One region of the Streptomyces sp. NPDC052701 genome, then DNA from elsewhere that is predicted to be linked to it. Evidence: riboswitches for the same ligand, from Rfam matches in the RefSeq annotation. Region 1 holds a riboswitch; each other region holds the start of a gene.
What was found. A riboswitch is a leader RNA that binds a small molecule or an ion and turns the genes downstream of it on or off. The one in region 1 is predicted to bind thiamine pyrophosphate.
Positions count from the first base shown of each region.

Region 2: another riboswitch for thiamine pyrophosphate. It lies ahead of thiC (phosphomethylpyrimidine synthase ThiC); the one in region 1 lies ahead of thiO (glycine oxidase ThiO).
Region 3: another riboswitch for thiamine pyrophosphate. It lies ahead of AB0L29_RS09225 (thiamine ABC transporter substrate-binding protein); the one in region 1 lies ahead of thiO (glycine oxidase ThiO).

Region 1 is NZ_JBFATO010000003.1:270,762-281,150, reverse strand. Features, by position in the region: gene pknB (Stk1 family PASTA domain-containing Ser/Thr kinase) at 1-701, opposite strand, end outside; gene AB0L29_RS06285 (thiazole synthase) at 952-1,746, opposite strand; gene thiS (sulfur carrier protein ThiS) at 1,749-1,949, opposite strand; gene thiO (glycine oxidase ThiO) at 1,946-3,112, opposite strand; TPP riboswitch at 3,110-3,221, opposite strand; gene AB0L29_RS06270 (hypothetical protein) at 3,274-3,624, shown strand; gene AB0L29_RS06265 (FAD-dependent oxidoreductase) at 3,657-4,898, shown strand; gene AB0L29_RS06260 (Rv2175c family DNA-binding protein) at 4,977-5,342, shown strand; gene thiE (thiamine phosphate synthase) at 5,526-6,173, shown strand; gene metF (methylenetetrahydrofolate reductase [NAD(P)H]) at 6,285-7,208, shown strand; gene AB0L29_RS06245 (hypothetical protein) at 7,265-8,200, shown strand; gene AB0L29_RS06240 (NAD(P)/FAD-dependent oxidoreductase) at 8,234-9,727, opposite strand; gene AB0L29_RS06235 (TetR/AcrR family transcriptional regulator) at 10,220-10,389, opposite strand, start outside.
Region 2 is NZ_JBFATO010000023.1:9,383-19,771, forward strand. Features, by position in the region: gene AB0L29_RS23930 (LacI family DNA-binding transcriptional regulator) at 1-49, shown strand, start outside; gene AB0L29_RS23935 (metallophosphoesterase) at 393-1,484, shown strand; gene AB0L29_RS23940 (hypothetical protein) at 1,667-2,539, shown strand; gene AB0L29_RS23945 (VWA domain-containing protein) at 2,639-4,036, opposite strand; gene thiC (phosphomethylpyrimidine synthase ThiC) at 4,241-6,097, opposite strand; TPP riboswitch at 6,090-6,279, opposite strand; gene AB0L29_RS23955 (hypothetical protein) at 6,568-6,852, opposite strand; gene AB0L29_RS23960 (YibE/F family protein) at 6,751-8,406, shown strand; gene AB0L29_RS23965 (SsgA family sporulation/cell division regulator) at 8,508-8,942, opposite strand; gene AB0L29_RS23970 (IclR family transcriptional regulator C-terminal domain-containing protein) at 9,041-9,766, opposite strand; gene AB0L29_RS23975 (DUF5326 family protein) at 10,067-10,279, opposite strand.
Region 3 is NZ_JBFATO010000005.1:185,498-195,886, reverse strand. Features, by position in the region: gene AB0L29_RS09245 (LAETG motif-containing sortase-dependent surface protein) at 107-862, shown strand; gene AB0L29_RS09240 (maleylpyruvate isomerase family mycothiol-dependent enzyme) at 923-1,720, opposite strand; gene AB0L29_RS09235 (ABC transporter ATP-binding protein) at 1,803-2,837, opposite strand; gene AB0L29_RS09230 (iron ABC transporter permease) at 2,837-4,507, opposite strand; gene AB0L29_RS09225 (thiamine ABC transporter substrate-binding protein) at 4,483-5,571, opposite strand; TPP riboswitch at 5,652-5,757, opposite strand; gene rlmN (23S rRNA (adenine(2503)-C(2))-methyltransferase RlmN) at 5,793-6,899, opposite strand; gene AB0L29_RS09215 (GNAT family N-acetyltransferase) at 6,959-7,531, opposite strand; gene AB0L29_RS09210 (phosphatidate cytidylyltransferase) at 7,698-8,846, opposite strand; gene frr (ribosome recycling factor) at 8,846-9,403, opposite strand; gene pyrH (UMP kinase) at 9,617-10,375, opposite strand.

The DNA of each region.
Region 1 (10,389 bases):
GGCACGTCCTCGTGCAGGTGCTTGTAGAGGATCGTGGCGGGGGAGTCCCCGTCGTGCGGCTTGTGGCCGGTCAGCATCTCGTAGAGCATCACGCCGCACGCGTACACGTCGACGCGCGGGTCCGCGGTGCCGTTTTCTATCTGCTCGGGCGCGAGGTAGGAGACCGTGCCGAGGACGGTCCCGGTGGTGTTCGTCACCGTGTCCACCGCCCGGACCAGGCCGAAGTCGGCGACCTTGACCCGCCCGTCGTCCCCTATCAGGACGTTCTCCGGCTTCATGTCCCGGTGCACGAACCCGGCGCGGTGCGCGGCCCCGAGCGCCGCGAGCACCGACTCCAGGATGTCCAGCGCGGCCCGCGGCCGGAGCGCTCCGCGCTCGCGCAGCACGTCGCGCAGCGTGCAGCCGGCCACGTACTCCATGGCGAGGTAGACGTACGCCCCGTCGGTCCCCTGGTCGAAGACCTGCACCACGTTCGGGTGCGCGAGCCGGGCCACCGACTTCGCCTCGCGGATGAACCGCTCGACGAAGGAGCCGTCGGCCGCCAGCGCCGGGTGCATCACCTTGAGCGCGAGGACGCGGTCCAGGCGGGTGTCCACGGCCCGGTAGACCGTGGCCATCCCGCCGACCGCGATCCGCGCCTCGACGCGGTACCGGCCGTCGAGCACCTGCCCGACCAGAGGGTCCTGAAGGGTCGTGTCCACGCAGGCGAGTGTACGAGCAGCCGCCGGCAGCACCGGCCGTTCCGCCTGCCGGGAGACGGAATGCAGCAGACCTGTGACGGTCGCGCCACCAGGGCCTCTCGTTCGGATCAGGCCGGGCTCGCGGGGCCCGGCACCGCACCTCGCCGCGTCGTCGCCGGTTGCCGGGGCTGTGCCGTGGCGCCCTCCTCCGCCCTGCGGCGCACGGCACCGGACCCCGCTCCCCGATCCGGCCTGATCCGGACGGAAGGCCCTAGAACGCGGGGCGCTCCGGGTCCAGGTGCGCGCGGCCCCGGGTGGGCGAGGACGCCTGCGCGAAGTGCCGCCGCGGGATCCGCCCCGCCCGGTACGCCAGCCGCCCCGCCTCCACCGCGTGCCTCATCGCCTCGGCCATCAGCACCGGCTCCTGGGCCCGCGTCACCGCCGAGGCGAGCATCACCCCGGCGCACCCCAGCTCCATCGCCAGGGCCGCGTCCGAGGCGGTGCCGGCCCCCGCGTCCAGGATCACCGGCACGCGCGCCTGCTCCACGATCAGCTGGAAGTTGTGCGGGTTGCGGATGCCCAGCCCGGAGCCGATCGGCGAGCCGAGCGGCATGATCGCCGCGCAGCCCGCGTCCTCCAGCCGGCGGGCCAGCACGGGGTCGTCGTTGGTGTACGGCAGGACCGTGAACCCGTCGTCGACCAGTGTCTCGGCCGCCTCCAGCAGCTCGATCGGGTCGGGCAGCAGGGTGCGCTCGTCGGCGATGACCTCCAGCTTGACCAGGTCGGTGCCGAGCGCCTCCCGGGCCAGCCGGGCGGTGAGGACGGCCTCCCCGGCGGTGAAGCAGCCGGCCGTGTTGGGCAGCACCCGGATGCCGAGGCGGTCCAGCACCGACAGCACCGAGCCGTGCACCGAGGGGTTCACGCGCCGCATCGCGACCGTCGTCAGCTCCGTCCCGGAGGCCACCAGGGCGCGTTCCAGCACGTCGAGGCTGGGCGCCCCGCCGGTACCCATGATCAGGCGGGACGTGAGGGACGTGCCGCCGAGGACGAGCGGATCGTCGGCCATGGTCAGCCTCCTTGGACGGCGGTGAGGACTTCCACGCGGTCTCCCTCGGACAGGGAGGTGGTCGGCCACTGCGCGCGCGGGACGACGGTTTCGTTGAGGGCGGCGGCCACTCCGGACGGCGCCCGGGTGAGCGTCCTGACGACGGTGTCCAGAACCGTGCCGGGCTCGATCTCCCGCGGCTCCCCGTTGACCTGGATGTTCATGCGGGCTGCTCCGTGAGGACGGCGGTGCTGAAGCGCTGGGGGGTGAACGGGCGGGCCTCCTCGGGGAGTTCGCCGGTGGCCAGGACCTGCGCCATGACGTCGCCGGTGACCGGCGTGAGCAGCACGCCGTTGCGGTGGTGCCCGGTGGCCAGCAGCAGCCCCGCCAGCCCGGTCGGGCCGAGCAGCGGCGCGTTGTCGGGGGAGGCGGGGCGCAGCCCGGCCCGGGTCTCGGTCAGCGGCAGCTCGGTGATGCCCGGGACCAGCTCGTGCGCGTCGCGCAGCAGCTCGTAGACGCCGCCCGCGGTGACCGTCGTGTCCCAGCCCGTCTCCTCGCTCGTCGCCCCGACGACCAGCTCGCCGTTCTCGCGCGGCACCAGGTAGACGTGGCTGCCGCGCACCACGGCGCGCACGGTCCGGCTCAGGAACGGCGTGGGCCGCGCCGGCATCGTCAGCCGCAGGACCTGCCCCTTCACGGGCCGGACGGGCGGCAGGACGGCCTCGGGGACGCCCGCCAGCCGCCCGCTGAGACTGCCGGCGGCCAGGACCACCTGCCCGGCCTCCAGTCCGGTGCCGTCGGTCGTGACGACGCCCGTGGCCCGGTCCCGTACGACGGTGAGCCGCTCGGCCCACGCGCGGTGGAAGACCACGCCCGCCCGGTCGCAGGCCGCCACCAGGGCGGCGGCCAGGCGCCGGGGGTCGACCTGGTGATCGCCGTCGACCCGCAGCCCGCCGCGCACGCCCGGCGCGAGCATCGGCTCAAGGCGCCGGCACTCCCGCCCGGACAGCCACTGCGCGTCCAGTCCCGACCGCTGCTGCAGGGCGTGCAGTTCGCGCAGATGGGCCCGGTCGTCGGCGTCCAGGGCGACGGCGAGCGTGCCGCTGCGGCGGTAGCCGAGGCCGCGTCCGGTGGCGTCGGTGAGCTCGGCCGCGAAGTCCGGGTAGCGGCGGGCGGACTCCAGGTTGAGGCCGAGCAGGGTCTGCTCGCCGTGGTGCAGCTCCGTGACGGCGGCCAGCATCCCGGCCGCCACCTGCGCGGCCCCGCCGCCCGGTTCGGGGTCCAGCACGGCCGTGGCCAGCCCGCGCTGCGCGGCCCGCCAGGCCGTGACCAGGCCGATGATTCCGCCCCCCACGACGAGGACGTCTGGTGTGCGCGTGGGCGACATGGGCGTCCAGCCCCTCCCTTCGCCGGCATGACCCGGATCAGGTTCGTACGGTCGGAGGCCGCCAGCCTCCCTCTCAGCCCGGTGCGTCCGGGCTCCCGCGAGTGCTTTACGGTGGCCACCCTAGCCCGACGCCGCACGTCTCAGTAAGGGAGCCTCCGCCCGTGGCCCGCTCGCTCGACGGTCTCGTCCTCGCCCCGGTCGCCGACCAGGCCCCGGGCCAGGTGGGCACCGGCACCCGGTTCGCCTACCACGAGCGGGACGGCGGGATCTGGGCCGAGTACGCGGGCGGCGATGTCGTACGCGGGTTCCTGGTGGGTACCCGGGAGGGAGACCGTCTGGACTTCCGGTACGTGCAGCTCGGGCGCGACGGGACGACCTCGTCGGGGCACTGCGTGTCGACGGTCGTGGAACTGCCCGACGGGCGGGTGCGGCTGGAGGAGAGCTGGCGGTGGGAGTCGCGGCGGGGTCACGGGACGAGCGTTGTGGAGCAGGTCACGGCGCACGAGCGCTGACTGACGGGGCGTCAGGTGTCTATGGTGATCAGGTGAGCGAGCGGACGCGGGAACGGGGGCCCTCAGGGGTGCGGCACGTCGTCGTGGCGGGCGCGGGCATGGCCGGCGTGCAGACCGCCGTGGCACTGCGGGAGCAGGGCTTCACCGGCACCGTGACACTGATCGGCGCGGAACCCCACCAGCCGTACGACCGGCCGCCGTTGTCCAAGGCCGTCCTGCTCGGCAAGGCCGAGGGCTCCGCCTTCGACGTCGACTTCGAGGCGCTCGGCATCGGACTGCGGCTCGGCTGCGAGGTGCTGGGCGCGCGCCCGGCGGACCACGAGCTGGACACCGGGGCCGGACCCGTGCCGTACGACGTCCTGGTCGTCGCCACCGGCGCCGAGCCGCTCCGGCTGCCGGGCTCGCAGGGCGTCCCCGGCGTGCACCTGCTGCGCACCCTGGACGACGCCGAGCGGCTGCGGCCGGTGCTCGCCCGGCAGCAGGACATCGTGGTCGTCGGGGCGGGCTGGATCGGCGCGGAGTTCGCCACGGCGGCGCGCGAGGCGGGCTGCGCGGTGACCGTCGTCGAGGCCGCCGACCGGCCGCTCGCCGGGGCGCTGCCCGCCGAGGCGGCCGAGCCGATGGCCGCCTGGTACGCCGACGCCGGCGTCGAGCTGCGCACCCACGCGCGGGTGGCCCGGGTCGAGCCCGGCGCGGTGCTCCTCGACGACGGCTCCTCCCTGCCCGCGGGCGCGGTCGTCGTCGGCATCGGGGCCCGTCCCGCCACGGCCTGGCTGGCCGGCTCCGGCATCGAGCTGGGCGCGCACGGCGAGGTCGTGGCCGACGCGCACCTGCGCACCTCGGCGCCGGACGTCTACGCGGTCGGCGACTGCGCCTCCTTCCCCTCCGCCCGGTACGGCGAGCGCCTGCTGGTCCACCACTGGGACAACGCCCTGCAGGGGCCGCGCACGGTGGCGGCCGACATCCTCGGCCGGGCCACCGGCGAGGAGCCGCCGGCGTACGACCCGGTGCCGTACTTCTGGTCCGAGCAGTTCGGCCGCTTCGTCCAGTACGCCGGCCACCACGCGCGCGCCGACCGCACGGTGTGGCGCGGTGACCCTTCCGGGCCGGCGTGGACGCTCTGCTGGCTGCGCGAGACCCGCCTGGTGGCGCTGCTGGCGGTGGGCCGCCCCCGGGACCTGGCGCAGGGCCGCCGCCTGATCGAGGCGGGCACGCCGATGGACCCGGCCCTGCTGGCGGACCCGGCCAGGCCCCTGAAGGCCGCCACGGCCTAGCCGCGCTGTCCGGACGCGTCCGCCCGGGTGGACCGTCCCGGCTTCCGGCTGTCGGTGCCGGATGGCAGGCTTGTTCCCGTGACCGAGATTGACGCAAAGATCGATGCTCTCGTCCCCGCCTGGCTCACGCTCCCCGACATCGCCGAACAGTTCGGCGTCGAGGTGACCCGCGTGCGGCAGCTGGTCAAGGAGGGCCAGCTCATCGCCGTACGCCGTGGTGAGAACAGGGCACTGCACGTCCCCGCGGACTTCATCGACGGGGACAGGGTCGTCAAGGGCCTGTCCGGGACCCTGACGCTCCTGCGGGACGACGGCTTCACGGTCGAGGAGATGCTGGAATGGCTCTTCACGCCCGACCCCACCCTGCCCGGCACCCCCGCGCAGGCGCTGCGCGAGAATCGCGGCACGGAGGTGAAGCGCCGCGCCCAGGCGCTCGCCGTCTGACCTGAGCCCGATCGACAACCGTCCGGCCCTGCCCGACCGGGGCCGGACCCGAACACCGTCCGGCGTACGGGCCGCGGCCCGCGGGTCACGGCTCCGGCCCCCCGCGCGCCCGCAGCGGCCCGTACGTCCGGAACGGGGCCCTTCCGCGGCCCCTACGTCACCGACCAACCGGGGGGACACACCATGCCCGACACCGCACGCGCCCGGCTCGCCGAGGCCCGTGTCTACCTCTGCACCGACGCCCGCCGGCGCCAGGGCGATCTCGCGGAGTTCCTCGACGCGGTCCTGGCGGGCGGCGTCGACATCGTGCAGCTGCGCGACAAGGGCATGGAGGCCGCCGAGGAACTGGAGCACCTGAGGGTCTTCGCCGACGCCTGCGCCCGCCACGGCAAGCTCCTCGCGGTCAACGACCGCGCGGACGTCGCCCACGCCGCCGGATCCGACGTCCTGCACCTCGGCCAGGGCGACCTGCCGGTCCCCGCGGCCCGCGCGATCCTCGGCGGCGACGTCCTGATCGGCCGTTCCACGCACACCGAGGCCGAGGCCGCCGCGGCCGCGGTCCAGGACGGCGTGGACTACTTCTGCACCGGCCCGTGCTGGCCGACCCCCACCAAGCCCGGCCGTCCGGCCCCCGGTCTCGGCCTGGTGCGGTACGCCGCCGCCCTGGGCACCGACCGCCCCTGGTTCGCCATCGGCGGCATCGACCTCGGCAACCTGGACGAGGTCCTCGAAGCCGGCGCCCGCCGGGTGGTCGTCGTACGGGCGATCACGGAGGCGGACGACCCGGGCGCGGCGGCGGCGGAGTTCGCGAAGCGGCTGCGGCAGGTGTGAGGGGCGCCGGTCCGTCCCGCAATTGTCCAAAGGGTGGACAGCGAGGCCGCAATTCGGGCAAATGTCCGCTGTTCGGTTGGGGGACCGCCACCCCCTGACTAACCTGCCCGTATGGCCCTCGGAACCGCATCCACCAGGACTGATCGCGCACGCACCGTGCGTGACATGCTCGCCACCGGCAAGACGACGTACTCGTTCGAGTTCTCCGCGCCGAAGACGCCCAAGGGCGAGAAGAACCTGTGGAGCGCGCTGAGGAGGGTGGAGGCGGTCGCCCCGGACTTCGTCTCCGTGACCTACGGGGCGGGCGGTTCCACCCGCGCGGGCACGGTGAAGGAGACCCAGCAGATCGTCGCCGACACCACGCTCACCCCGGTCGCCCACCTGACCGCCGTCAACCACTCCGTCGCCGAACTGCGCAACATCATCGGCCAGTACGCCGACGCCGGGATCCGCAACATGCTCGCCGTGCGCGGCGACCCGCCCGGCGACCCCATGGGCGAGTGGGTCCCGCACCCGCAGGGCCTGACCTACGCCGCCGAACTCGTCCGGCTCATCAAGGAGTCGGGCGACTTCTGCGTCGGCGTCGCGGCCTTCCCGGAGATGCACCCGCGCTCCACCGACTGGGACACCGACGTCGCCCACTTCGTCGACAAGTGCCGCGCCGGGGCGGACTACGCGATCACGCAGATGTTCTTCCAGCCCGAGTCCTACCTGCGCCTGCGCGACAGGGTCGCCGCGGCGGGCTGCCAGACCCCGGTCATCCCGGAGGTCATGCCGGTGACCAGCGTGAAGATGCTGGAACGATTGCCGAAACTCAGTAATGCCTCCTTCCCGGACGCTCTGAAAGAGCGGATCCTCACAGCGCGGGACGATCCGGCGGCGGTACGCTCGATCGGTATCGACTTCGCCACGGAGTTCTGCGCGCGGCTGCTGGCCGAGGGAGTGCCCGGACTGCACTTCATCACGCTCAACAACTCCACGGCGACGCTGGAAATCTACGAGAACCTGGGCCTGCACCACCCGCCGCGGGCCTAGACCGGTCGCACCGGTGTACGACACACTGCGTAACGGCCACTGGGAGAGGGGCGTACATGGGCTGGACGGTCCTCTACATCGCGTTCGGCATCGTCGCGCTGTGGCTGCTGGGCGAGGTGCTGCTGCAGTACAAGGCGCGTCTGCGCTGGCGGCTGCTCGCCTTCACCGGCTTCCTCGGCGTCGTCGTCGGTGTACTGATCCCGTCCGTCGTCGTCATCGGTCTGGGCGCGGCCGCCTTCGCGGTCGGCCAGACCTACGTCACGCTGTCGTTCCGCCGCGGCTTCTCGGCCGGCTGGGCGATGTCCGCGCCGGGCCTGGGCGGCAGCAAGCGCCGCCGGGGCGAACGCAGCCGCCGGGAACCGACCCTGGAGGTCTCGGGCCTGGAGGCCGGCGAGGACGGCTACGACGACCGCGCGCGAAGCGGCGGCAGCGCGTCCTACGGCCACGACGGCCACGACTACCACGACGACCACGACCGCGACGACGTCTTCACGCCCGCCCGGTCCGCGCAGCCGACGGCCGCCGAGACCACCGCCGTGTACGAGCCGCAGCCCCTGCCGGACGACACCAGTCCCTACGGCGTCTACGGCTCCGGCTACTCCCACGATCAGCACGCCACGGCCGCCCAGGGCGCCGACCAGACCTACGCCTACGACTACTCGGGGCACGGGCAGCAGGACTACGGCTACGGCACCGCCGGCCAGCAGCAGTACGCCGCCTACTCCGACCCCTACATCGGCACCCAGTCCTACGGGGGCTCCTACGACGCCGGCTACGGCACCCAGCAGCCGTACGGGCAGCAGGGCTACGGCCAGGACCAGTACGCCGCCGACGGCTACGGCGAGGCCCCGCCCGGCGGCGTGTGGGTCCCGCAGCAGCGCAGCGCCGACGACCCGTACGGCGGTGAGCTCCCGGCGGAGCAGCCGTACCCGTACCAGGGCGACGGGCAGCAGAGCCACGGGAACGGCTTCGACGAGCAGTACCGGTTCTGAGGACGGCGGGGTCCGGGGCCGGTCACCGGGGGCTCACCGGGAGCCCCGGAACTCCGGCCCCTCCACGATCAGCCCGGCGACCAGGGCGCCCGACATGCCCGCGTGCGGCAGCCCGCCGCCGGGGTGCGCCCAGCCGCCGACGGTGAACAGCCCGCCGGTGCGCGTGCCGTTCGACGGGTGCAGCAGCCGCCCGCCCGCCGCGGCCAGCGCCGGTGCCGGGACGGCTCCGCCCGGTGCGCCGGTCTCCTCCTCGACGTCGGCGGGGGTGCGGACCTCGTGCCACAGGAGGCGGTCGCGCAGGCCGGGGATCGCCCGCTCGGCGGCGGTGATCAGGTTCTCGGCGTGCCGGCCGGCGTCCCGCACGCCCGCGGGCACCACCGAGACGAGGGTGACCGCCTCGTGCCCGGCGTCCGGGACCAGCGCCGGGTCGTCGGGCCGCAGGACGGTGACCGTGGGGTGCGCGGGCGCCCGGGAAGGCGTGCCGAACAGCAGCTCCAGCTCGCCGTCCCGGTCCTGCGCGTGCACCACCGTCCGGTGCGCCGTCCCCTCGGGGCGGCCGCCGCGCAGCGCCAGCAGGACCGTGAGGCGGCTCGCCGCCCCGCGCTGGGGCGGGACCTCGCCGTCACCGCGCACCGCCGCCCCCCGGGCGAGACGGTCCAGCACACCGGGCGCGACACCGGCGACCACGAAGTCCGCCTCGGCCACCGTGCCGTCGGCGAGTTCCACCCCGGTCACCCGGCCGTCCTTCTCCAGGATCCCGGCGACCTCGGCACCGAAGTGGAACTCGACCTTCCGGGCCCGGCACCGCTCGTACACCGCGCGCGCCAGCTCCCGCAGGCCGCCGCGCACGTACCAGGTGCCGAAGGCGTGCTCCATGTACGGCAGCACGGCCGCACCGGCCGGGGTGACCCGGGGATCCAGGCCGTACGCCAGCGCGTGGCTCTCCAGCAGGGCGGCGAGCCGGGGATCGCGCAGCTCCCAGGCACCGACCTCGGCGAGCGTGCCGGCCCGGCGGGTGCGCAGCAGCCGCTTGCGGGGGACCGCCGGGTAGGGCTCGCGCTCGGCCAGCACCCGCCAGTTCGGCCACAGCGGCTCCTCCAGGAGCGGCCGGCGCGTGCGGTCCCAGGCCTCGCGGGCCCGCACCAGGAAGTCGCCCCAGCGCTGCCCGGCGCCCGCGCCGAGAGCCTCCTCCAGCGCCGCCACGACGCCCGCGCGGGAGGCGTTGGGCAGCGCGGCCTGCGTCCCGTCCGCGAAGACGTGCCGCGCCGACGGGTCGACCTGGACCAGTTCGACGCACGCCTCCAGCGGCTCCTTGCCCGTCTTGACGAACAGGTCGCGGTGGACCGCGGGCAGCGGCAGCAGGCCGGGGCCGGTGTCGAAGCGGAAGCCGTCCCGCTCGAAGCGGCGCACGGCTCCGCCGTACGTCTCCGTCCGTTCGTACACCGCCACCCGGTGGCCCGCGACGGCCAGCCGGGCGGCGGCCGCCATCGCGCCCATCCCGGCGCCGATCACCGCAATCCGTGCCATGCCAGCGACTTTATCGGCCGTCGGCGGCCCTCCTGCTGCGGGCCTGTGACCAGCGGCGCCCCGCGCGCGAGCGCTACGGCGCGGCCGGCGGCCACGGGCGCGGGCGCGCTCGTGGCCGGAGAGCCGGCACAGCGCCGTGGGCGCCGGTGCCCAGGACTGAGTATCCGTACCTAGCCGGGGAGATGAGTACGCGCGCGGATGGGCCACGGCCGGGGCGGAGGGGAGAGTGGAGGCACGGAGAGGGGCACGGCTGCGGCACCGGCGACACGGGGCGCCGGAACGGAGCGGCCCGCGATCCGCTCCTTCCGCCGGCGGCGCCGGCGGGAGCGAGGCACGGGGATCCCGGGGGACGACCGGACGGGGGTCCGACGGGGGATGTACGGGGGAACGTACGGGGGAGTACGGAAGGCGCCGGTCCGGCGTGGCCCGCGGGGGACGCGGCCACCTCGGACCGGCGCCTTCGCATGCGGCGGGCGTTCGCCGCCGCGGTCCTCAGGGACGGCCGCTCACGCGCCCCTGAAGCAGCCGGGACAGCGCCGCGTGCACGTCGTCCAGGGACCGCTCCGGCTGGAAGGACTTCCAGTCCAGCGCGGCCACCAGCACCATGCCGACCAGCGCGGCCGCCGTCAGCGGGACGTCGATCTCCTCGCTGAACTCGCCGT
Region 2 (10,389 bases), on a different contig from region 1:
GCCGCCGCGGACGACGGTCAGCCCGCCGCGGTCGCCCGAGGAGGCGTAGCACCGGTCTCCGAAGAGGAGCGGGACCGGTGTCCGGCGCGCGCGGCGCGCGCGTCCGGCAGGTCAGGGGCGGTTCTCGCGCGCAGCGGAGCCGCACGCGCGGGGAGAAGCGCGGCGGATTCCCCGAGGAAGGGGGGCCGGTCTCGCGAAGGGACGGCGTGGCGGGACGACCGCAGGGTGGCCGAAGACCGGTCCAATCGGGGCGAAAGCCGCAGTGAACTGGACTCTTGCTCCGATTCACCACCCCTGGGTCATCACATGGCGCGATCCGCATTCCTATGATGGGCCCACGACACCGCGGGCCGCTGCGACCAGGCAGTCCGATGCGGTGCAGATGCGGCGCGATGGTGGAGGGGTCGATGACTCAGGGGGCCGGTCAGGGACCCGAGGTGGAGCGGACGGCGACGCTGCGCGACTTCCGGGTACCCGCGTACGTCCACGAGACCGGTCCGTACGTCCACAGCACCCACCCGGGCGACGTCGCCCCGCCCCACGAGGAGATCCAGCCCGAGGGGTACACCCCCACCCAGCGCGACCTGCCCGTCATCAACCGGGGCGACACGGTGCAGGTCAGTGTCGACCCCGCGGTCGCGGCGGCCCCGCAGCCGGCCACCGGACCGGGCCCGCTGTACGTCGTCGGCGACGTGCACGGCTACCTCGACGAGCTGGTGGCCGCCCTCCAGCAGAAAGGGCTGATCGACGCGGCCGGTCACTGGTGCGCGGGCACCGCCCGGCTGTGGTTCCTCGGCGACTTCACCGACCGCGGCCCGGACGGCATCGGCGTCATCGACCTGGTGATGCGGCTGTCCGCCGAGGCCGCCGCGGCCGGCGGCTACTGCAAGGCGCTGATGGGCAACCACGAGCTGCTGCTGCTCGGCGCCAAGCGGTTCGGCGACACGCCCGTCAACTCGGGCGCGGGCACCGCCACCTTCCAGGCGGCCTGGCTGCTCAACGGCGGCCAGAAGACCGACATGGACCGCCTCCAGGACCACCACCTGCAGTGGATGGCCCGGCTCGACGCCCTCGAGGAGGTCGACGGCCACCTGCTGGTCCACTCCGACACCACCGCCTACCTCGACTACGGCCGTTCCATCGAAGAGGTCAACGACACCGTCCGCGAGACGCTCACGCGCAACGACGCGGACGAGGTGTGGGACCTGTTCCGCAAGTTCACCAAGCGGTTCTCCTTCCGCGACGAGGGCGGCGCCGACGCCGTGCGCTCCCTGCTGGATACGTACGGCGGCACCCGCATCGTTCACGGCCACAGCCCCATCCCGTACCTGATGGGCGAGGTCGGCTCCGAGGAGGGCGAGGACAGCGCCGGTCCCGTGGTCGAGGGACCACACGTCTACGCCGACGGACTCGCCATCGCGATGGACGGCGGCGTGACCATGGCCGGAAAACTGCTGGTCCAGCAACTTCCCCTGGACATGTGAGGGTTCGCCGGGCAGGCGCTGCCCGGCGGGGACCGTGCCGGGCAGGGGCCGATTTCGGCAAACCCCCTGTCACCGCGGGCCGTCACCGCTCTACCATCGGCGTATCCGTAGCAGGCTCCCCTCCGTTTCTGCCCGACGGCTCGTCAGCATGCCGAGCCCCAAGCCCTACGGAGCATCGGGGGATGCACATGAACAGCGCTCCGCAGCACCTGATGAGCGAGGACCGCCAGGAGTACGAGCGGATCCTCGACGAGGCGCTGCGCTCCGCACCACACCGCCCGGAGACGGCCACTGCCGGACAGCGGCTCAATTCCGAACAGCTGCGCACCATGGCGCTCAACGCCACCGCGGTCATCACGGCGGCCGCGGCGGCCGAGTACCAGCACTACGTCAAGGTCCGCGAGGAACTGCGCCGGCCGACGCCGGCCGGCCCGTCGCCGTCCGTGCGCGAGCCCGGCTCCGCCGAGCCGGGCACCGGCACGATGGGCCTCGCGACCGGCAGGGGGGAGGCCGCCGAGACCGCCGGCGCGGGCGTCGTCGCCGTCGTCGCGGTCCTCGCGCCCGTGCTGGCCGGAACCGCGGCGGCGATCTTCCTGCTCGTCGGCTACGTCCTGAAGATGCTCGACCCCGAGCCGGCGTTCGCCCGGACCATGCTCACCACCGGATGGGTGTTCGGTGCCGTGACCGCGGTCGCGATCCTCGTCGCCGCCGCGGGACTGCTGATCACCGCCCTGCGCAACAAGCCGACGGCCGAAACCGGCCCCCACGGCGAACTGGGCGGGGAAGTGACCCGGGCCAGGGAAGCCTGGCGGGAGGCCCTGCTGGAGCGGGGCATCCTGCCGTTCCTGCGGGACGCGCTCGCCGATCCGGGTACGGCCGCCGCGCTGCACCCGACGGCACCGTCCGCGCCGGCCGGCCGCATCCCGCACCTCGGGTACGACCGCCCCGGTTTCACCAGCCCCGGCGACGGTCCGGGCCGCGGCACGCGGCCGAGTTTCACCAGCCCGGACTACACCAGCCCGGACTTCGGAGGACCGGAACACCGGCCCGAGTAGCCATCGGCCCCGTACCGAGCGGCCGTCGGCTTGCGCTCCCCCCTCGTGCGGGGCGCAAGCCGGGCACCCCCGGCCGGGGCCGGCGGACCACGCACCCGGTCAGAGGATGCCCGCCCGGCCGGCGGCGGTGATCCAGCCGGGGAACTGGGACAGCAGGCGGTCGTACAACTCCTGGTCGGGAACGGAGCCGATGTCGTCCACGGCGAAGAAGCCGACGTTGTCGACGCGGCGGCCGGGCAGTGTGTCGAAGCGCTCGAGCACGCCGTACTGGGACTTCCCCAGCCCCACGAACTGCCAGAAGATCGGCTCCTGCGCCGCCTCGCGGAGCTCCCGCTCGATCTCGGCGTTGCGGTAGACCCCTCCGTCGGAGAAGAACAGCACGAGAGTCGGCGCGGTCGCCGGGTTCTCCCGAACGAAGGCCCGGACCTGGGCGATCACCTTCTGTTCCTCGTTCTGGATGCCGACGTCCCGCATGTCGACCTGGCCTTCTCGCAGACCCTTCTTCCTGCCGCGCCGGAAGAGGCCGATCTCTCCCACGCGCACGTGCAGCCCGAGCCACTCGGGCAGTTCGCCCAGCCGCAGGTCGGGCAGGCGAGCCGCGTTCGAGGCGAACGTCCAGGCCTGCATCTCGCCGTCGTCGTCGAGCTGTGCGGCGACGGCGGCCATGCGCTCCACGACGTCGGCCACCACGCCTTTCGAGTAGAGGAAGGACATGGAGCCGGAGGCGTCGAGGACCAGGACGACCCGCGCGGTGACGCCGGCCGCCCCGTGCTTGCGGAGGCTGACCGCCACCTGCTCCTTGCGCAGGGACAGCCGCTTGTGCATGTCCACGGGCAGTCGTTCCTCTCCCTTGGCCGGGCGGGGCGCGGGAGACGCCGGGGGCTGGAGGGGGGCTGGTTCCGGTGCCGTGGGGGCGGGTGGTGCCGGGGCGGGTGCTGCCGGCGTGGCGGGCGCGGCCGGGGGAGCCTCGTCGACCGTGATGCCGAAGTCGGTGGCCAGCCCCGCGAGCCCCGAGGCGTACCCCTGGCCCACCGCCCGGAACTTCCACCGTCCCTGCCGCAGGTAGAGCTCCCCGCCGATCAGCGCGGTCTCCGTTCCGGCCGCCATGTCGAACCGGGCGAGCTCGGCCCGCGTCCCCGCGTCGAGCAAGCGCAGCGCCAGACCGGGCACCTGGCCGAAGGTCCCGCCGTCGGCCGACGCGCACAGCACGATGCGTTCGACGGCCGGTTCCAGTGCGCCGAGGTCGATCTCGACCGTGTCGGTCGTGGCACCGGCGGCATCCTGCTGACCCAGGTGCCGTACCGCGCCGGAGGCATGACGCGGCTGGTTGTAGAAGACGAAGTCGCCGTCGTCACGGACGCGTCCGGCCGCGGTGAGCAGCAGGGCCGAGGCGTCGACCCCGGGCACACCCGCTCCCGTGGACCAGGTGAGCTCGACGCGCACGGCGGGCGAGTGAACGGGAAGGTTGGCGCCCTTGCTCAGACGCATCGCTGTCATGGGACCAGTCTGCCGAGCCCACCGCCGCGGTGGGGAGGGGCCGACCGACGCCCGCCCCCGTGCGGGCATCGCGCTCGGCGTGGTGGAACAGCGGCGGCGCCGGCGGCACCCACCGGTCCGCCGGCCGGTGCCGCCGGCTGACGGCGCCCGGCCGGCGCCGTCAGCCGGGGCCGCCGCCGGTCCCGTCGGCCGGGCGCGGGCGGATCAGTCCGCGATCGGCAGGTACACCCGGTTGCCGGCGGCCGCGAACTCCTTCGACTTCCGGGCCATGCCCTCCTCGATCTCGGCCTGGCTGCCGCCGTGTTCACGCCGGATGTCCTGCGAGATCTTCATGCTGCAGAACTTGGGGCCGCACATCGAGCAGAAGTGAGCGGTCTTGGCGGGCTCCGCCGGCAGGGTCTCGTCGTGGAACTCCCGCGCCGTGTCCGGGTCCAGCGCGAGGTTGAACTGGTCCTCCCACCGGAACTCGAAACGGGCGTCGGACAGGGCGTCGTCCCACTCCTGGGCGCCCGGGTGGCCCTTGGCGAGGTCGGCCGCGTGGGCGGCGATCTTGTAGGTGATGACGCCGGTCTTGACGTCGTCACGGTTCGGCAGGCCCAGGTGCTCCTTGGGTGTGACGTAGCAGAGCATGGCCGTGCCCCACCAGGCGATCATCGCGGCACCGATGCCGGAGGTGATGTGGTCGTACGCCGGCGCGACGTCCGTGGTCAGCGGGCCGAGCGTATAGAACGGAGCTTCATCGCAGATCTCCTGCTGAAGGTCGATGTTCTCCTTGATCTTGTGCATCGGGACGTGGCCCGGGCCCTCGATCATGGTCTGTACGTGGAAACGCTTCGCGATCTGGTTGAGTTCCCCGAGCGTCCTCAACTCCGCGAACTGCGCCTCGTCATTGGCGTCGGCGATGGAGCCGGGCCGCAGGCCGTCGCCGAGCGAGTACGTGACGTCGTAGGCGGCGAGGATCTCGCACAGCTCCTCGAAGTTCTCGTACAGGAACGACTCCTTGTGGTGCGCCAGGCACCACGCGGCCATGATCGAGCCGCCGCGCGAGACGATGCCGGTCTTGCGGTTGGCGGTGAGCGGTACGTAGGCCAGGCGTACGCCCGCGTGGACCGTCATGTAGTCCACGCCCTGCTCGGCCTGTTCGATGACCGTGTCCTTGTAGATCTCCCAGGTGAGCTCCTCGGCCTTGCCGTCGACCTTCTCCAGGGCCTGATAGAGCGGCACGGTGCCGATGGGGACGGGGGAGTTGCGCAGCACCCACTCGCGGGTGGTGTGGATGTTGCGGCCGGTGGAGAGGTCCATGACCGTGTCGGCGCCCCAGCGGGTCGCCCAGGTCATCTTCTCGACCTCCTCCTCGATGGAGGACGTCACCGCCGAGTTGCCGATGTTGGCGTTGACCTTCACCAGGAACCGCTTGCCGATGATCATCGGCTCGATCTCCGGATGGTTGACGTTGGCGGGCAGCACCGCCCGGCCCGCCGCGATCTCCTCGCGCACGACCTCGGGCGACACGTTCTCGCGGAGGGCCACGAACTCCATCTCGGGCGTGATCTCGCCCCGTCGCGCGTACGCGAGCTGTGTGACCGCCCTGCCGTCACGGCTCCGGCGCGGCTGGCGCGGCCGTCCGGGGAAGACGGCGTCGAGGTTGCGCAGGCCCCCGCGCGGTGAGGTGTGCTTGATCCCGTCGTCCTCGGGGCGGACGGGACGGCCCGCGTACTCCTCGGTGTCGCCGCGGGCGATGATCCAGCTCTCCCGCAGCGGCGGCAGGCCCCTGCGGACATCGGTCTCGACGAGCGGATCGGTGTACGGGCCGGAGGTGTCGTACAACGTGACCGACCGCCCGTTGGTGAGATGCACCTGACGGACCGGCACCCGCAGGTCGGGGCGTGAGCCCTCGAGGTACGCCTTGTGCCAGCCGATGGACTTCCCGGCCTCCCCGTCGCGCGTTCCGGCGGCGGAACCGCCGCCGGAACCGTTGGCGGATCCGTTGGCGGATCCGTTGGCGGATCCGTTCTCCGCGATCTGCGTGGAGGCAGGCGTGCGTGCGTCCTTGTTGGTCATGAGACCTACTCCCTACGCCGGCATTACCCGGTAACAGGTTCGGCGGTCGACGCAGCGGTTTCCGTCTGCCGGCGTTTCGTGTGAAACATCACTCGGCTCCTGCGATGTTTCATGTGAAACATCGCAGGGACGGAGGTCAGCGCCCTCTCAGCCCGGTGCTCCGAGCTCCCGCGTGTACAAAAGGTGCCTCCACGCTAGCGTCACTTCGGGCGCGGTGAACAGAGGGCCCTCCTCGTTCTTGCGATGATCGGTCGGTGACCACGACGCAGCGTCCCCCGTACCCACCGCCCGAGCCACCCCGCGGATCCGGCGCCGGAAACGGCGGCGGAGGTGGAGGTGGCCATGCAGACGGCCTCGGCGAAAGCCGTGGTCATGGCCATGTGGACGGCCGTGCCCCGCTCCGGGGTGACGGCCGCGGTGGTGACCGTGGTGCCGGCGACTGGTTCGGGCGCGGGCCGAGTGGTCCCGGGTCACGCGGTGACAGCGAGCAGGGCTCCGGGACCGGCCTCGGCAACCGGCAGGGTCCCGCCCCCGGCCCTCACCCGGGCCCGGGCGGTGGCCGGGTTCCCGATGTCGCCCCCGGTGGCGGTCATGGCCCCGGTGGCGGCAGTGGCCCCGACAGCGGTCGTGGGCCCGGCACGGGCGGCGACCGGGTGCCGCGGCCCGGCGGCGGACGGGATGCCGGTGCCGGGTTCGGCGACGGCCGGGCTCCCCGTTCCGGCGCCGAACGCGGTGCGGGGTCCGGCGGTGGGCACGGCCCCGGACTCGGCGGCGGTTTCGACGACCGGCCCGGTCGCGGGTCCGGCGGCGGATCCGGTTTCGCGGCCGACGACGGCCGTGGCTTCGGGGCCGGTGGCGGCGGCTACGTTTCACCGTCCGGCGGCAACGACCCGGGCTCCGCCGGCGGCCCCGGGGCCGGCCACGGCTCCGGATCCGGGCACGGCCACGGCTCCGGGTCGGGCGGAGGCCACGGTCACGGCCACGGTCCCGCACCGGGCGGCGGGCACGGGCACTCGCACAGCCACGCCCACGGTCCTGCCACGCCCGTCTCCCGGCACCTGCGCAAGGTCATCGCGGCGATCCTCATCCCGTTCGCCGCGGCGGTGCTGGTCGGTCTCGCCGTGCTGTGGCCGGGCGGGGCCCCGCCGCACCAGCGCACGGGCGTCGGCTTCGACCGGCAGACGCAGCAGGCCACGGTCACCAAGGTCGTCGAGGTGAGCTGCAAGGACGTCGGCGCCTCCGGAGTCCCCCCGACCGGCGACACCTCCACCGCCGAGGGTTCCTCGGCCGTCCAGCAGGCCGACGGCACCTGCAAGAGGGCGACGATCCGGGTCGACACGGGCAAGGACAAGGGCCGGACGTTCACCGAGATCGTCCAGCCGGACCAGTCCCGGCAGCTGGAACAGGGCCAGGAGGTCGTGGTCGCCTACGAGCCCTCCGCGCCGAAGGACCTGCAGTACTCGGTGGCCGACGTCAACCGCCGTTTCCCGATGACACTGCTCGCCGGCATCTTCGCCCTGGCCGTCGTGGTCGTCGGGCGGCTGCGGGGTGTCATGGCGCTGGTCGCGCTGGCCATCAGCTTCCTGGTGCTGAGCCTCTTCATGCTGCCCGCGATCCTGCAGGGCTCCAACCCGCTGGTCGTGGCGGTGGTGGGATCGAGCGCCATCATGCTGATCGCGCTGTACCTGTGCCACGGGCTGTCGGCCCGTACGTCGGTGGCGGTGCTCGGCACCCTGATCTCACTGCTGCTGATCGGCGTTCTCGGCTCGCTGTTCATCGGCTGGGCCGCGCTCACGGGCAACACCGACGACAACACCGGTCTGATCCACGGCCTGTACCCGGACATCGACATGAGCGGTCTGCTGCTCGCCGGCGTCATCATCGGTTCGCTGGGCGTCCTGGACGACGTGACGGTCACGCAGACGTCGGCGGTCTGGGAGCTGCACGAGGCCAATCCGTCGATGGGCTGGCGCGGGCTGTACCGGGCGGGCATCCGGATCGGCCGCGACCACATCGCGTCCGTCGTCAACACGCTGGTCCTCGCCTACGCGGGCGCCGCGCTGCCGCTGCTGCTGCTGTTCTCCATCGCGCAGAGCAGTGTGGGGACGGTCGCCAACAGCGAGCTGGTCGCCGAGGAGATCGTGCGCACGCTGGTCGGTTCGATCGGCCTGGTCGCCTCGGTTCCGGTGACGACGGCGCTGGCGGCCCTGGTGGTCTCGGCGGACCGCCCGGGGACCGGGGCGCCGGCGGCGGACGCCGCCCGTCCGGCCCTGGTACGCGGCGGGCGGGGCCGCCGCCGCAAGCGCTGACCCTTCCTCCGCCGCGGCCGGCCCTCACGCTGAAGCGTTCCTGCGGCCGGGGCGGCAGCCGGTGAAGCGTTACGTCACCACCACCCGGTTGCCGTAACGCTTCAGCCGGCGCCCTGCTCCGCCAGGATGCGGTCCAGGGCCTCGTCGAGGTGGGCGTCGAAGTCGGCCAGCGAGCCCTCCTGGCCCAGCGGCACCAGTTTGTCGGTGCGGTCGAGGAAGGCCACGAGCGGTGCCGTCGAGGAGCGGAACAGCGCGTGGTCGCCGCCGACCTGGAGCCGGATCAGCACCTCGGTGAGGTCGTCGGGTTCGACCGGCCAGACGCGCACGTCACCCTCGCCGCACGGCCGTCCCACCCCGTCGATCAGCAGCTCCCGGCCGAAGGCCCAGGTCACCGGGGCGTCCCCGGGCAGGTGGAAAGTCAGCCGTACGGCGTACGGATCACAGGTCTCGTAGCGCAGTTCCACCGGAATGCGGAAGGAGAGCTCCTCCGACACGAGAAAGCTCATCATGACCTCTGCCTGTACGGACTCGCGCATCGCTACCCCGTCATTCGCCGCGGACTGGCCGGGACCGACCCCTGACAACTGCCTGGAATCTTGCTGAACGTACACATCAGATCACAAGGAGTGAGTTTTCAGATACTGATAGAGAGTGTGAGCGAGCCCAGCAGCCGTCCCATCTCGTCCTGCAGCCGCCGGGCCGCGGGGAGCAGGCGGTCGGCCTGGTGTGCGGGCAGGGAGATGGCCACCGTCGCGGCCTGGGTGCCGACGGTCAGCGGGAGCGCCGCGCACACCGTGCCCAGGGCGTACTCCTGCCGCTCGATCACCGGTTCGGCCCGCCGCAACCGGTCCAGGCGCCGCAGCAGGCTGTGGTCGTCGCGCACCGTGTACGGCGTGAGGGGCTGCACCGGATAGCGGGCGAGGTGGTCCCGGCGGGCCTCCTCGTCGAGCTGGGAGAGCAGGCACTGCCCGACGGCGTGCGCGTGCGCGGTCTCCCGGAAGCCGGCCCACTCCTCGACCGCGGGGTTGCCCGGGGTGTCGGCCACGCACAGGACGTCGATTTCACCCTCCCGGTACACCGCGTAGTACACGGGTACGCCGATCGCGTCGCGCCAGTGCGCCAGCGCCTCGACGACCGTGCTGCGACGTTTCTGCTGGGCTCCGCTGCTGCTCAGCCGCTCAGCCGCCCTCCCCAGGAAGAACAGGCCCTTGTCGCGGCGCAGATACCCCTCGTGCACCAGGGTGCGCAGCAGGTGGTACGTGGTGGGGAGCGCCAGGCCGGTCTCGCGGGCGAGTTGTTTGGCGGGAGCCCCGTGCTCGTGCCGGGCGACGCTCTCCAGCAGGCGCATCGCGCGCTGCACGGATCCGATGAGGGTGCCGGGGGGCGGGGGTGCGGAGGACGCCGTCGAGCGGGGCTGGACGGGGACCGAGTGCAAAGGGGCGGATGCGGTGTCGGCCGTGGGCAAGGGCACTCCCGAAGCGCGAGGGGGCAGTCCGTGCGGGAAGACACGGATGGGGGTGTACGCCGCTCGCGGGGGCCTTCCCCCACGTGGCTTCCGGACTCTAATCGTCCGCCACCGCCCGCAGACGGCCCGCCGGGGAAACTTCCCTCGCCCGAGGGAACCGGTGATTCCTGTTACCTCACCGGCTTCCCACAGGACTCACCAGTCGCTGCGCGACGACGAACTCGACGTGAACTTCCGTACGACGTAGATCAGTCCGCCCACCAGGGCCACGAACACCAGGACCTTGAAGAGCAGCCCGATGAGGAAGCCGACCACGTTCGCGATCAGCCCGCCGAACACGACCAGGGCGACGACCGGCACCGCGACCCACTTCACCCACCACGGCAGCCCCGCGAAAATCTCCCGCATCGCCTTGTCCTCGCCTCTCCGCCCGTCCGAGTGCCGGGTCCTGTCCATCATCCCGGATCCGTGATCTCCGGATGTCCTGCACTCGATGCTAGGTCCCGGAAGGGGGGCGG
Region 3 (10,389 bases), on a different contig from region 1:
GACACTGCTTATGCTGCGCTTATAGACCTGTGAGCTCTCGGGAGCGCCAATGCCATGCCGGCGCTCCCTCCACCCCCCGCATTTGCGCATTCTGTAAAGGACAAACGTGGCAGTTCTGTCCATATCCCGCCGTACGGCATCGCACCGTACCGTCGCCCGTGCCGTGCGCGTCCTCGGCGTCGTCTCCGCCTCGGCCGCGCTCGCGTTCGGTGCCGCCGGCACCGCACTGGCCTGCGACATCAGCGAGTTCTCGGCCGAGGCGAAGTGCGACGGCGGCAAGGGCGTCATCACCGTCACCGACGTGGACCCGTCCGGCATCCCGGCCACCGTCTCGGTGTTCCTCGAGAACAACGGCGCCGACGTGAAGAAGGTCGGCGAGCAGGTGGTCAAGGGCTCGCGCGAAGGCACCACCATCACCTTCGAGGAGGACTGGAAGCCGAACGCCGAGTACCGCATCCACGTCAAGGCCGCGGGCTACGTCAACGAGGACATCAAGCCGAACCTGGTCACCCCGGCCACGGCCTGCGGGAAGAAGCAGGAGGAGCCCCCGGCCACGCCGGCCCCGTCGGACTCCGCCTCGGCCCCCGCCGGGGAAACCCCCGGCGTCCCGGCCCCGTCGTCGGAGCCCTCTGAGCCCTCGGAGCCCTCGGAGCCCTCGGAGCCCTCGCGGAGCGAGAGCACCGCTCCCGCGGGCACCTCCAGCAACGCCCCCTCGCCCGCGGTCGGCGACTCCCACCTCGCCGAGACCGGCGCCGACTCCAACACCGGCGTCATCGCCGGCATCGCGGCCGTCCTGGTCCTGGTCGGCGGAGGTGCTGTCTTCTTCGGCATGCGCCGCCGCGGGGCGAGCAGCGACCGCTGACCCCCTCGGACACCACCCCGGTGGCCCGCCTCCGTCCACGGAGGCGGGCCACCGCGCCGTTCACCCGAACGTCGCCCGCTCCAGCCAGAACTCCAGCAACTCCCGCTCGCCGAGCACCTGCAGCTCCGGCGCGTCCAGCGGCAGCCGGCGGTAGAAGGCGAGCAGGACGGAGGTGAGCGGGCCGCGCAGCGCGACCGTCGCCCTCTCGTGCCCGCGGCGCCAGGCGACACCGTCCTCGGTGAGCTCGATCAGCCACTCGGCGTTCAGGCCGGCCGCGGTGTCGGTGGCGTGCAGGTGGATGCTGCGGCCGGCACCGCGCAGCTCCCGCGCCGCGTGGCCGGGCACCGTGCGCTGGACGAACTCCACGATCTGCAGCCACTCGTCGAGCGCGTCGGCGGCGACCTCGGGCGCGACCCCGTAGGGCAGCCCGGCGGCGAGCGCGGCGTCCGCGCGGTGCACGGTGATCTCGTGCGTCATCCGGCGGGCCCAGAACCCGGCGGTGGGGATCCCGGCCCAGCTCCACACCTTCGCGTCGGGCCCGGCCTCCTTGAGCGCGGCGACGACCGCCACGCCGGACTCCGCCAGCCACGCGTCCAGCGCGGCGGCGTCGCCCCGGGCCTTTGGACCCGCGCGTCCCGGCACCCGCTCCACGGGAATCTCCTCCCCGGCCCGCGTGCGCACCAGCAGCTCCACCCAGCGCAGGGCGCCGCCGGTGTGCCGCACGAGGTCCTCCAGGGACCAGTCGGGGCAGGTCGGCACCGTGGCGGACAGGTCGGCGCCGGAGGTCACCACGGCCCTCAACTGCCCCACCTGGTGGGCGATCTCGTCGCAGTAGCGGTCATGTTCGAGCAGCGTCATGCGGTCACCCTACGAGCGGGCGTTCCGGCCGCGCCCGCCCTTTTCCACGGCCCGGGCCGGCCGCACAGGACGCACAGGACGCTCAGGGCCGCGCGGATCCGCCGAGCACCACGACGTCGGCCGCGTCGAACTCCACCCCGACCTCGTCCCCGACCTCCGGCGCCGACCGCAGCGCGCACGCCGCCTCCAGGCGCGGGGCGTCCTCGGGCTGGAGGTGGACGGCGACGTGGGTGCCCCGGAAGGTGCGTGCCGTCACCCTGCAGCGCAGGCCCGCGTCGGCGGGCACCAGGCGGACCCCGGCGGGCCGTACGAGCAGCGTCCGCGTGCCCTGCGGGGCGTCCTGCGGCACGGGGACCTTGCCCCACGGCGTCACCGCGGCTCCGTCCCCGACCACGGCCTCGACGACGTTGCCGAAGCCGAGGAACCGGGCCACGAACGCGTCGGCCGGCCGCTGCCAGACGTCGAGCGGCGTGCCGGACTGCGCGATCCGCCCGTCCCGCATCACCACCACCCGGTCGGCGAGCGCGAAGGCCTCGCCCTGGTCGTGGGTCACGGCGAGCACGGTGGTGCCCAGCCGGCCGAACAGCTCCCGCAGCTCGACCACCAGCCGCTCCCTGAGCGACCGGTCGAGCTGGCCGAGCGGCTCGTCGAGCATCAGCAGCCGGGGGCCTGGGGCCAGCGCCCGGGCCAGCGCCACCCGCTGCTGCTCCCCGCCGGACAGCGACGCCACGGCCCTGCCGGCCGCCCCCGGCAGTCCGACGAGCTCCAGCAGCTCCCTCACCCGGACGTCCTGTTCGGCCCGGGACGCCCCGTGCATGCGCAGCCCGAAGGCGACGTTGCCGCCCACGTCCCGCTGCGGGAAGAGCTGGTGGTCCTGGAACATCAGGCCGACCCCGCGCCGGTGCGCGGGCACCCCCGCCTGGTCGCGTCCGCCGAGCAGCACCCGCCCGGAGTCCAGGGGCTGCAGCCCGGCGACCGCCCGCAGCAGCGTCGACTTGCCGCTGCCGCTGGGCCCGAGCACGCACACGACCTCGTGTTCGGCGACCTGGAGGTCGACGGCGTCGAGAACGGCCCGCCCCCCGAAGCGGACGGTCGCGGCCTGCAGGCTCAGCAGCATCAGAACTCCCCGGTCCGGTCGGTCCGCAGCCGCTCCAGCACCAGCAGCGCCACCGCGCACACGATCATCAGAATCGTCGACAGGGCCATCGCCTGCCCGTAGTTGAGCTCACCGGGCCGCCCGAGCAGCCGCGCCACGGCGACCGGCAGCGTCGGGTCCTCGGACCGGGCGATGAACACCGTCGCCCCGAACTCCCCGAGCGACACCGCGAAGGCGAACCCGGCCGCGACCAGCAGCGCCCGCCGCACCAGGGGCAGGTCCACCTCGCGCCACACCCGCCAGGGCGACGCCCCGAGCACGGCCGCCGCCTCCCGCAGCCGTACGTCCACCGCCCTCAGCACCGGCAGCAGGGTCCGCACCACGAAGGGGACACCGACCAGCGCCTGCGCGAGCGGCACCAGGATCCAGGAACCGCGCAGGTCCAGCGGGGGTTCGTCCAGCGCGATCAGGAAGCCGAAGCCGACGGTCACCGCGGACACCCCGAGCGGCAGCATCAGCAGCGCGTCGAAGCCGCGCACGATGCGCCCCGCGTCCCGCCGGGTGAGCGCGGCCGCGGCGAGCCCGCCGATCAGCACGGCGAGGGCGGTGGCGGCGACGGCGTACCGGAGCGAGGTGCCGATCGCGTCGATCGGCGGGACGAGGAACATCCCGCCCTCCTCCCGGGTCAGCGCCCGGTAGTACCCGAAGCCGGGCGCGTCCAGCGATCGCTGGACCAGGACCGCCAGCGGCAGCAGGAGCAGCACGGCGACGGTGAGGAGCACCCCGGCCAGCAGCGCCCACTGCCCGGCCCCGCGCGGCCGGCGCGCGGTCACGGACGCGTCCACCAGCCGCAGCGCGGTCTCCCGGCGCCGTACGGTCCAGGCGTGCAGGGCGAGGATCGCGCTCACCGCCACGAACTGGATCATCGTCAGCACGGCCGCCGTGGACAGGTCGAAGACGTCGGTGGTCTGCCGGTAGATCTCGACCTCCAGGGTCGAGAAGACGGGACCGCCCAGGATCTGCACCACGCCGAAGGAGGTGAAGGTGAACAGGAAGACCATGAGCGCGGCGGCGGCCACGGCGGGCGTGAGCGCGGGCAGGGTGACCGTGCGCCACGCCGTGAACCGCGACGCGCCGAGCACCCGCGCGGCCTCCTCCTGCCGCGGGTCGAGCTGCGCCCACAGCCCGCCGACCGTCCGTACGACGACCGCGTAGTTGAAGAAGACGTGCGCGAGCAGGATCGCCCACACGGTGGTGTCGAGCCGGACCCCCCACAGTTCGTCCAGGAGGCCGCCGCGCCCGACGAGCGCCAGGAACGCCGTCCCGACCACGACCGTCGGCAGCACGAACGGCACGGTCACGACCGCCCGCAGGGCCTGCTTCCCCGGGAAGTCGAAGCGCGCGAAGACGTACGCGCCGGGGAGCGCGACCAGCAGCGTGAGCGCGGTGGACACGAGCGCCTGCCAGGTGGTGAACCACAGCACCTGCCGGACGTCGGACTGCGCCAGCACCTGCGCGATCCGGCCGGGGTGCCAGGCCCCGTCGGTGCTCAGGCCGCGCGCGACGATGGCGGCGACGGGGTAGGCGAAGAAGACCGCGAAGAACGCGACGGGCACGGCCATCAGCCCGAGCCGCGCCGCGTTCCCGCGCCGGTCCTTGCGGACGGCTACTTCAGTACGAGCGACGTCCACGACTTGACCCACTCGTCACGCTTGTCGGCGATCTTGTCCGGGTCCAGCGTCTCGGGGTCCTCGGCCTGCGGTCCGTACTCGGTGAACTCCGCCGGCACCCGGGCGTCCCCGGTGACCGGGTAGACGAACATGTTGAGCGGCATGTCCTCCTGGAACCGCCTGCTGATCAGGAAGTCGAGGAGCGCCTTGCCGCCCTCGGCGTTCCTGGCGTTGGCGAGCAGTCCGGCGTACTCGACCTGGCGGAAGCAGGTGCCCTCGGCCACCCCGGTCGGGGCCTCGCCCGGCCTGGGGTCGGCGAAGACGACCTCGGCCGGCGGCGAGGAGGCGTACGACACGACGAGCGGCCGGTCGCCCTTGGCCTTCCTGCCTCCGCTGGAGCCGGAGAACTCCTCGTTGTAGGCCTGCTCCCAGCTGTCGACGACCTTCAGGCCGTTGGCCTTGAGCTTCTTCCAGTAGTCCGGCCAGCCGTCGTCGCCGTACTCCGCGGCCGTGCCGAGCAGGAAGCCGAGGCCGGGTGAGGAGGCGGCGGCGTTCTCGGTGACCAGGAGGTTCCTGTACTCGGGCTCGACCAGGTCGTCGAAGGTCCGCGGCGGGTCCAGCTCGCGGTCGGCGAAGTACTTCTTGTCGTAGTTGACGCAGATGTCGCCGGTGTCGACGGGTGTGACCCGGTGCTCGTCCCCGCCGACCCGGTACCGGGGCTCGATCCTCTCGGAGCCCTTCGCCTCGTACGGCTGGAACAGCCCGTTGTCGAGCGCACGGGACAGCAGGGTGTTGTCGACGCCGAAGAGGACGTCGCCCTGCGGGTTGTCCTTGGTCAGGATCGCCTTGTTCACGGTCTGTCCGGCGTCGCCGGTCTCAAGGACCCTGACCCGGTAGCCGGACTGCTTCTCGAACGCGGCGACGACGTCCTTGGAGGCGGCCCACGAGTCGTGGCTGACGAGGGTCACGGTCCGGGAGTCGCCGGACGACTCCCGGTCCCCCTCCGACGACCCGCACGCGGCCAGGGCGCCGGTCATGCCCAGCGCGACGACCACGGCCGTGAACCGCTTCTTGGTGATGCCCACTTCATTCCTCCTGGAGTGACCAGGAAGAGACGCGGCCCTGCCCGGGACCCCTGGCAGGAGTCCCGGGCAGGGCGCAACAGCTCGAGTGATGACCGATCTCCCTACCCAGAATGACCTGGGCGAGGTTCGGAGGGTCTGCGGCCGGTGCCGCACTCTCAGCGCTGTGGCGCTCCCCTGTCGGAATATGCAGATGTTCTTACGCGGGTTTTACGGTGGTCAGGTTACCGCTCGCTCGCGGCGAGCTGACCGCAGGCCCCGTCGATCTCCTGACCACGGGTGTCCCGGATCGTCACCGGCACACCGTGGGCGGCGATGGCCTCCACGAACGCCTTCTCGTCCTCGGGCCGGGACGCGGTCCACTTCGACCCGGGCGTCGGGTTCAGCGGAATGAGGTTGACGTGCACCGGCCTGCCCTTGAGCAGCCGCCCGAGCCGGTCACCGCGCCAGGCCTGGTCGTTGATGTCCCGGATCAGCGCGTACTCGATGGACAGCCGCCGCCCGGACTTGGCGGCGTACTCGAACCCGGCGTCGAGCACCTCGCGCACCTTCCACCGCGTGTTCACCGGGACGAGGGTGTCGCGCAGCTCGTCGTCGGGGGCGTGCAGCGAGATGGCGAGGCGGCACTTGAAGCCCTCGTCGGCGAACCGGTGGACGGCCGGGACGAGACCGACGGTCGACACGGTGATCCCGCGCTGGGACAGGCCCAGCCCGTCGGGCTCGGGGTCGGTCAGGCGCCGGATCGCGCCCACCACCCGGTTGTAGTTGGCGAGCGGCTCGCCCATGCCCATGAAGACGATGTTGGACAGCCGCGCCGGCCCGCCCGGCACCTCGCCGTCCCTGAGGGCCCGCATGCCGTCCACGATCTGGTGCACGATCTCGGCGGTGGACAGGTTCCGGTCCAGACCCGCCTGCCCGGTGGCGCAGAACGGGCAGTTCATCCCGCATCCCGCCTGCGAGCTGATGCACATCGTCACCCGGTCCGGGTAGCGCATCAGCACCGACTCGACGAGCGTCCCGTCGAACAGCCGCCACAGCGTCTTGCGCGTGGTGCCCTGGTCGGTCGACAGGTGGCGCACGACCGTCATGAGCTCCGGCAGCAGCGCCTCCTGGAGCCGGGCGCGTGAACCGGCGGGGATGTCGGTCCACTGCTCCGGTTCGTGCGCGTACCGCGCGAAGTAGTGCTGCGAGAGCTGTCTGGCGCGGAACGGCTTCTCACCGATCGCGGCGACCGCCTCCTTGCGTTCGGCGGGCGTGAGGTCGGCGAGGTGCCGCGGCGGCTTCTTGGCTCCGCGCGGGGCGACGAAAGTGAGTTCTCCGGGCTTAGGCATGGCTCAACCAGTGTCGCAGATCGAACGCCGTGACCCGGGGGCCCGGGGACCGGGGCCCGTCAGCGCAGGTCGAGCCGCATCAGGACCCGGGGATGGCCGGCCAGCACCGAGGTGGTGTCCGCGACGTGGACGAACCCGGCCCGCTCGAAGTTCCTCCGGATCCCGGCGTAGGCCATCGTCAGGTCGACCCTGGCGTCGCCGTTGTCGAGGGGGTACGCCTCGACCGCCGGTGCGCCGTGGGCACGCGCGAACTCGACCGCGCCGGCGATGAGGGCGTGCGAGATCCCCTTCTTCCGGTGGCCGGGGCGTACCCGGATGCACCACAGCGACCAGACCGGCAGGTCGTCGACGTGCGGGATCTTCCGGTTGCGGGCGAAGGAGGTGTCCGAGCGCGGTGCCACCGCGGCCCAGCCCACCGGTTCGCCGTCTTCGTAGGCGAGCACGCCCGGAGGCGGGTCGGCGCGGCACAGCCCGGCGACGTACGCGCCGCGGGCCGGTCCCCGCAGTTCGTTGTTGAGCTTGGAGGGGAGCCGGTAGCTCAGGCACCAGCAGACGTTGGCTCCGGGCGATTTGGGGCCGAGCACGGTGCGGACGTCGTCGAAGACCGTGGCCGGGCGGACGTCGAGGGTCATGGCACCACGATGTCACGGTGTGCCCGGCCGGTCCGCCGCTCCCCGGGACCGCCGGGCGGCCGGCTCCTGGCGGTCGGCGGGGAGCGGGGCCGGGAACGCGAGCGCACCGAAGACGGCAGCGAGCCCCCGCCCGGCGAAGGGGCGGGGGCTCAGCGGAGCGTCCGGCTCACCCGGATCCGACGAAGAGCACGAACAGCAGCCACACCACGGGCGCGGTGGGCAGCAGCGAGTCCAGCCGGTCCATGATCCCGCCGTGGCCGGGAAGCAGCGAGCCCATGTCCTTGATGCCCAGGTCCCGCTTGATCATGGACTCGCCGAGGTCGCCCAGCGTGGCGCTGGCGGCGACCGCGAGACCGAGCAGCAGGCCCTGCCACCAGGCACCGCCGTCGATCAGGAAGTGCATGCACAGCGCGCCGGCCGCCATCGCGAACGCCACCGCGCCGAGCAGGCCCTCGCGGGTCTTGCCGGGACTGATACGGGGGGCGAGCTTGCGCTTGCCGAACCGCCAGCCGACGGCGTACGCACCGGTGTCGCTGACCACCGTGAGCACCAGGAACGTCAGCACCCGCCACGGCCCGTCCCCGGCCGCCAGCATCATCGCGACGAACGTGGCCAGGAACGGCACGTAGAACGCCGCGAAGACACCCGCCGTGACGTCCTTGAGGTAGTCCTCGGGCGGTTGCGTCATCCGCCAGACCAGCACGGCCAGCGCGGTGAGCGCCATGGCGACCCACGCGCCCTCGGCACCCCGCACGTACCCGGCGACGACCATCGCGGCGCCGCCGAGCGCGAGCGGCACCAGGGGCGCCCGGATGCCCTTGCGCTCCTCCAGCCGCTTGGTCAGTTCCCACAGGCCCACCACGACGGCGACCGCGACCACGCCGACGAAGACGGCCTTGACGACGAAGAGCGACGCGACGATCACCACGCCCAGCCCGACCCCGACCCCTATCGCGGCACTCAGATCGCGTCCCGCGCTCTTCTTCTGCGGCCGGGGTGCCGGCTGCGGGGCGTCGGGCATGGGCTCCGGATCCTGCTTGTGCGGCACCTCCCCGTAAGGGTGTGCCTGTGACGTGTGGTCGCGGAACGCCTCGTCCCGGAACAGCGGGCCGCTCAGCCGAGCGGCCCCCCGGTCGTCATCCTGGTCTCCGCCGTGATCGGGTACGTCGGGCACGATGGGCATGGGGCGAGTCTGCTGCGCGTCACGCGCATCGTAGGCGGGACCCGCCGGGGGGACGGCCCCCTGGGCAGGTCCCTGCCCGGTGGGCCCCCAGTACCCGGTGTATGGCGGCGCGCCCCAGGAAGAGTCGTTCATCAGACCTCGAGCAGCTCCGCTTCCTTGTGCTTCAGGAGCTCGTCCACCTGGGCGACGTACTTCGCGGTGGTGTCGTCGAGCTCCTTCTCCGCACGGCGGCCCTCGTCCTCGCCGACCTCGCCGTCCTTGACCAGCTTGTCGATGGCGTCCTTGGCCTTGCGGCGCACGGAGCGGATCGAGACCTTGGCGTCCTCGCCCTTGCCCTTGGCGACCTTGATGTACTCGCGGCGGCGCTCCTCGGTCAGCTCGGGGAACACCACCCGGATGATGTTGCCGTCGTTGCTCGGGTTGACGCCCAGGTCGGAGTCGCGGATCGCCTGCTCGATGTTGCGCAGCGCGCTCTTGTCGAAGGGGGTCACCACGGCCATGCGCGGCTCGGGCACGGAGAACGAGGCCAGCTGGTTGATCGGCGTCGGCGCGCCGTAGTAGTCGGCCACGATCTTGTTGAACATCGCGGGGTGCGCACGGCCGGTGCGGATCGCGGCGAAGTCCTCCTTGGCGACCACGACGGCCTTCTCCATCTTCTCCTCGGCCTCGAGGAGGGTCTCTTCGATCACCACTTGCTCCTGCGTGTCTTGAGTAGGCCCGGCTGCGGTTCCTCGTCGGGGCGGCGGCCGGCTGCGTCGCGTCTTCTTCCTGCACGGTTCCCGACCGGCAGGACATTGTCCATCCCCCGGCCCGGCTCCGTCCCGTCCGTCCCCCGGACAGGTGGCGTCCGGTGGACGGGCGTCCCGTGGAGGGGTGTCCGGGGGACGGGATGGTTCATCCGGTCAGTCCCGGCTGCCCTGGTCACCCACCAGCGTGCCGATCTTCTCACCCTTGACGGCGCGCGCGATATTGCCCTCCGCCAGAAGCTCGAAGACGACGATCGGGAGCTTGTTGTCGCGGCACAGCGTGATGGCCGTGGCGTCGGCGACCCTCAGGTCGCGCGTGATGACCTCGCCGTAGCCGAGGTGGTCGAACTTCACGGCGTCGGGGTTGGTCTTGGGGTCGGAGTCGTAGACCCCGTCGACACCGTTCTTGCCCATCAGCAGCGCTTCGGCGTCGATCTCCAGGGCGCGCTGGGCGGCGGTGGTGTCGGTGGAGAAGTACGGCATGCCCATGCCGGCACCGAAGATGACCACGCGGCCCTTCTCCAGGTGCCGTACGGCACGCAGCGGGATGTACGGCTCGGCGACCTGCCCCATGGTGATGGCGGTCTGCACCCGGCAGTCCACGCCCTCCTTCTCCAGGAAGTCCTGCAGGGCGAGGCAGTTCATCACGGTGCCGAGCATGCCCATGTAGTCGGAGCGGGCCCGGTCCATGCCGCGCAGCTGCAGTTCGGCACCGCGGAAGAAGTTGCCGCCGCCGATGACGACGGCGATCTGCGCGCCGTCGCGGACCACGGCCGCGATCTCGCGCGCGATGGCGTGCACCACGTCGGGGTCGACGCCCAGGCCCCCACCGCCGGAGAAGGCCTCTCCGGACAGCTTCAGCAGAAACCGGCCGGGTACTTTGCCGTCGTCGCTCTTCTGGGCCTTGGTGGTCATGGGGGTTCCCGCCT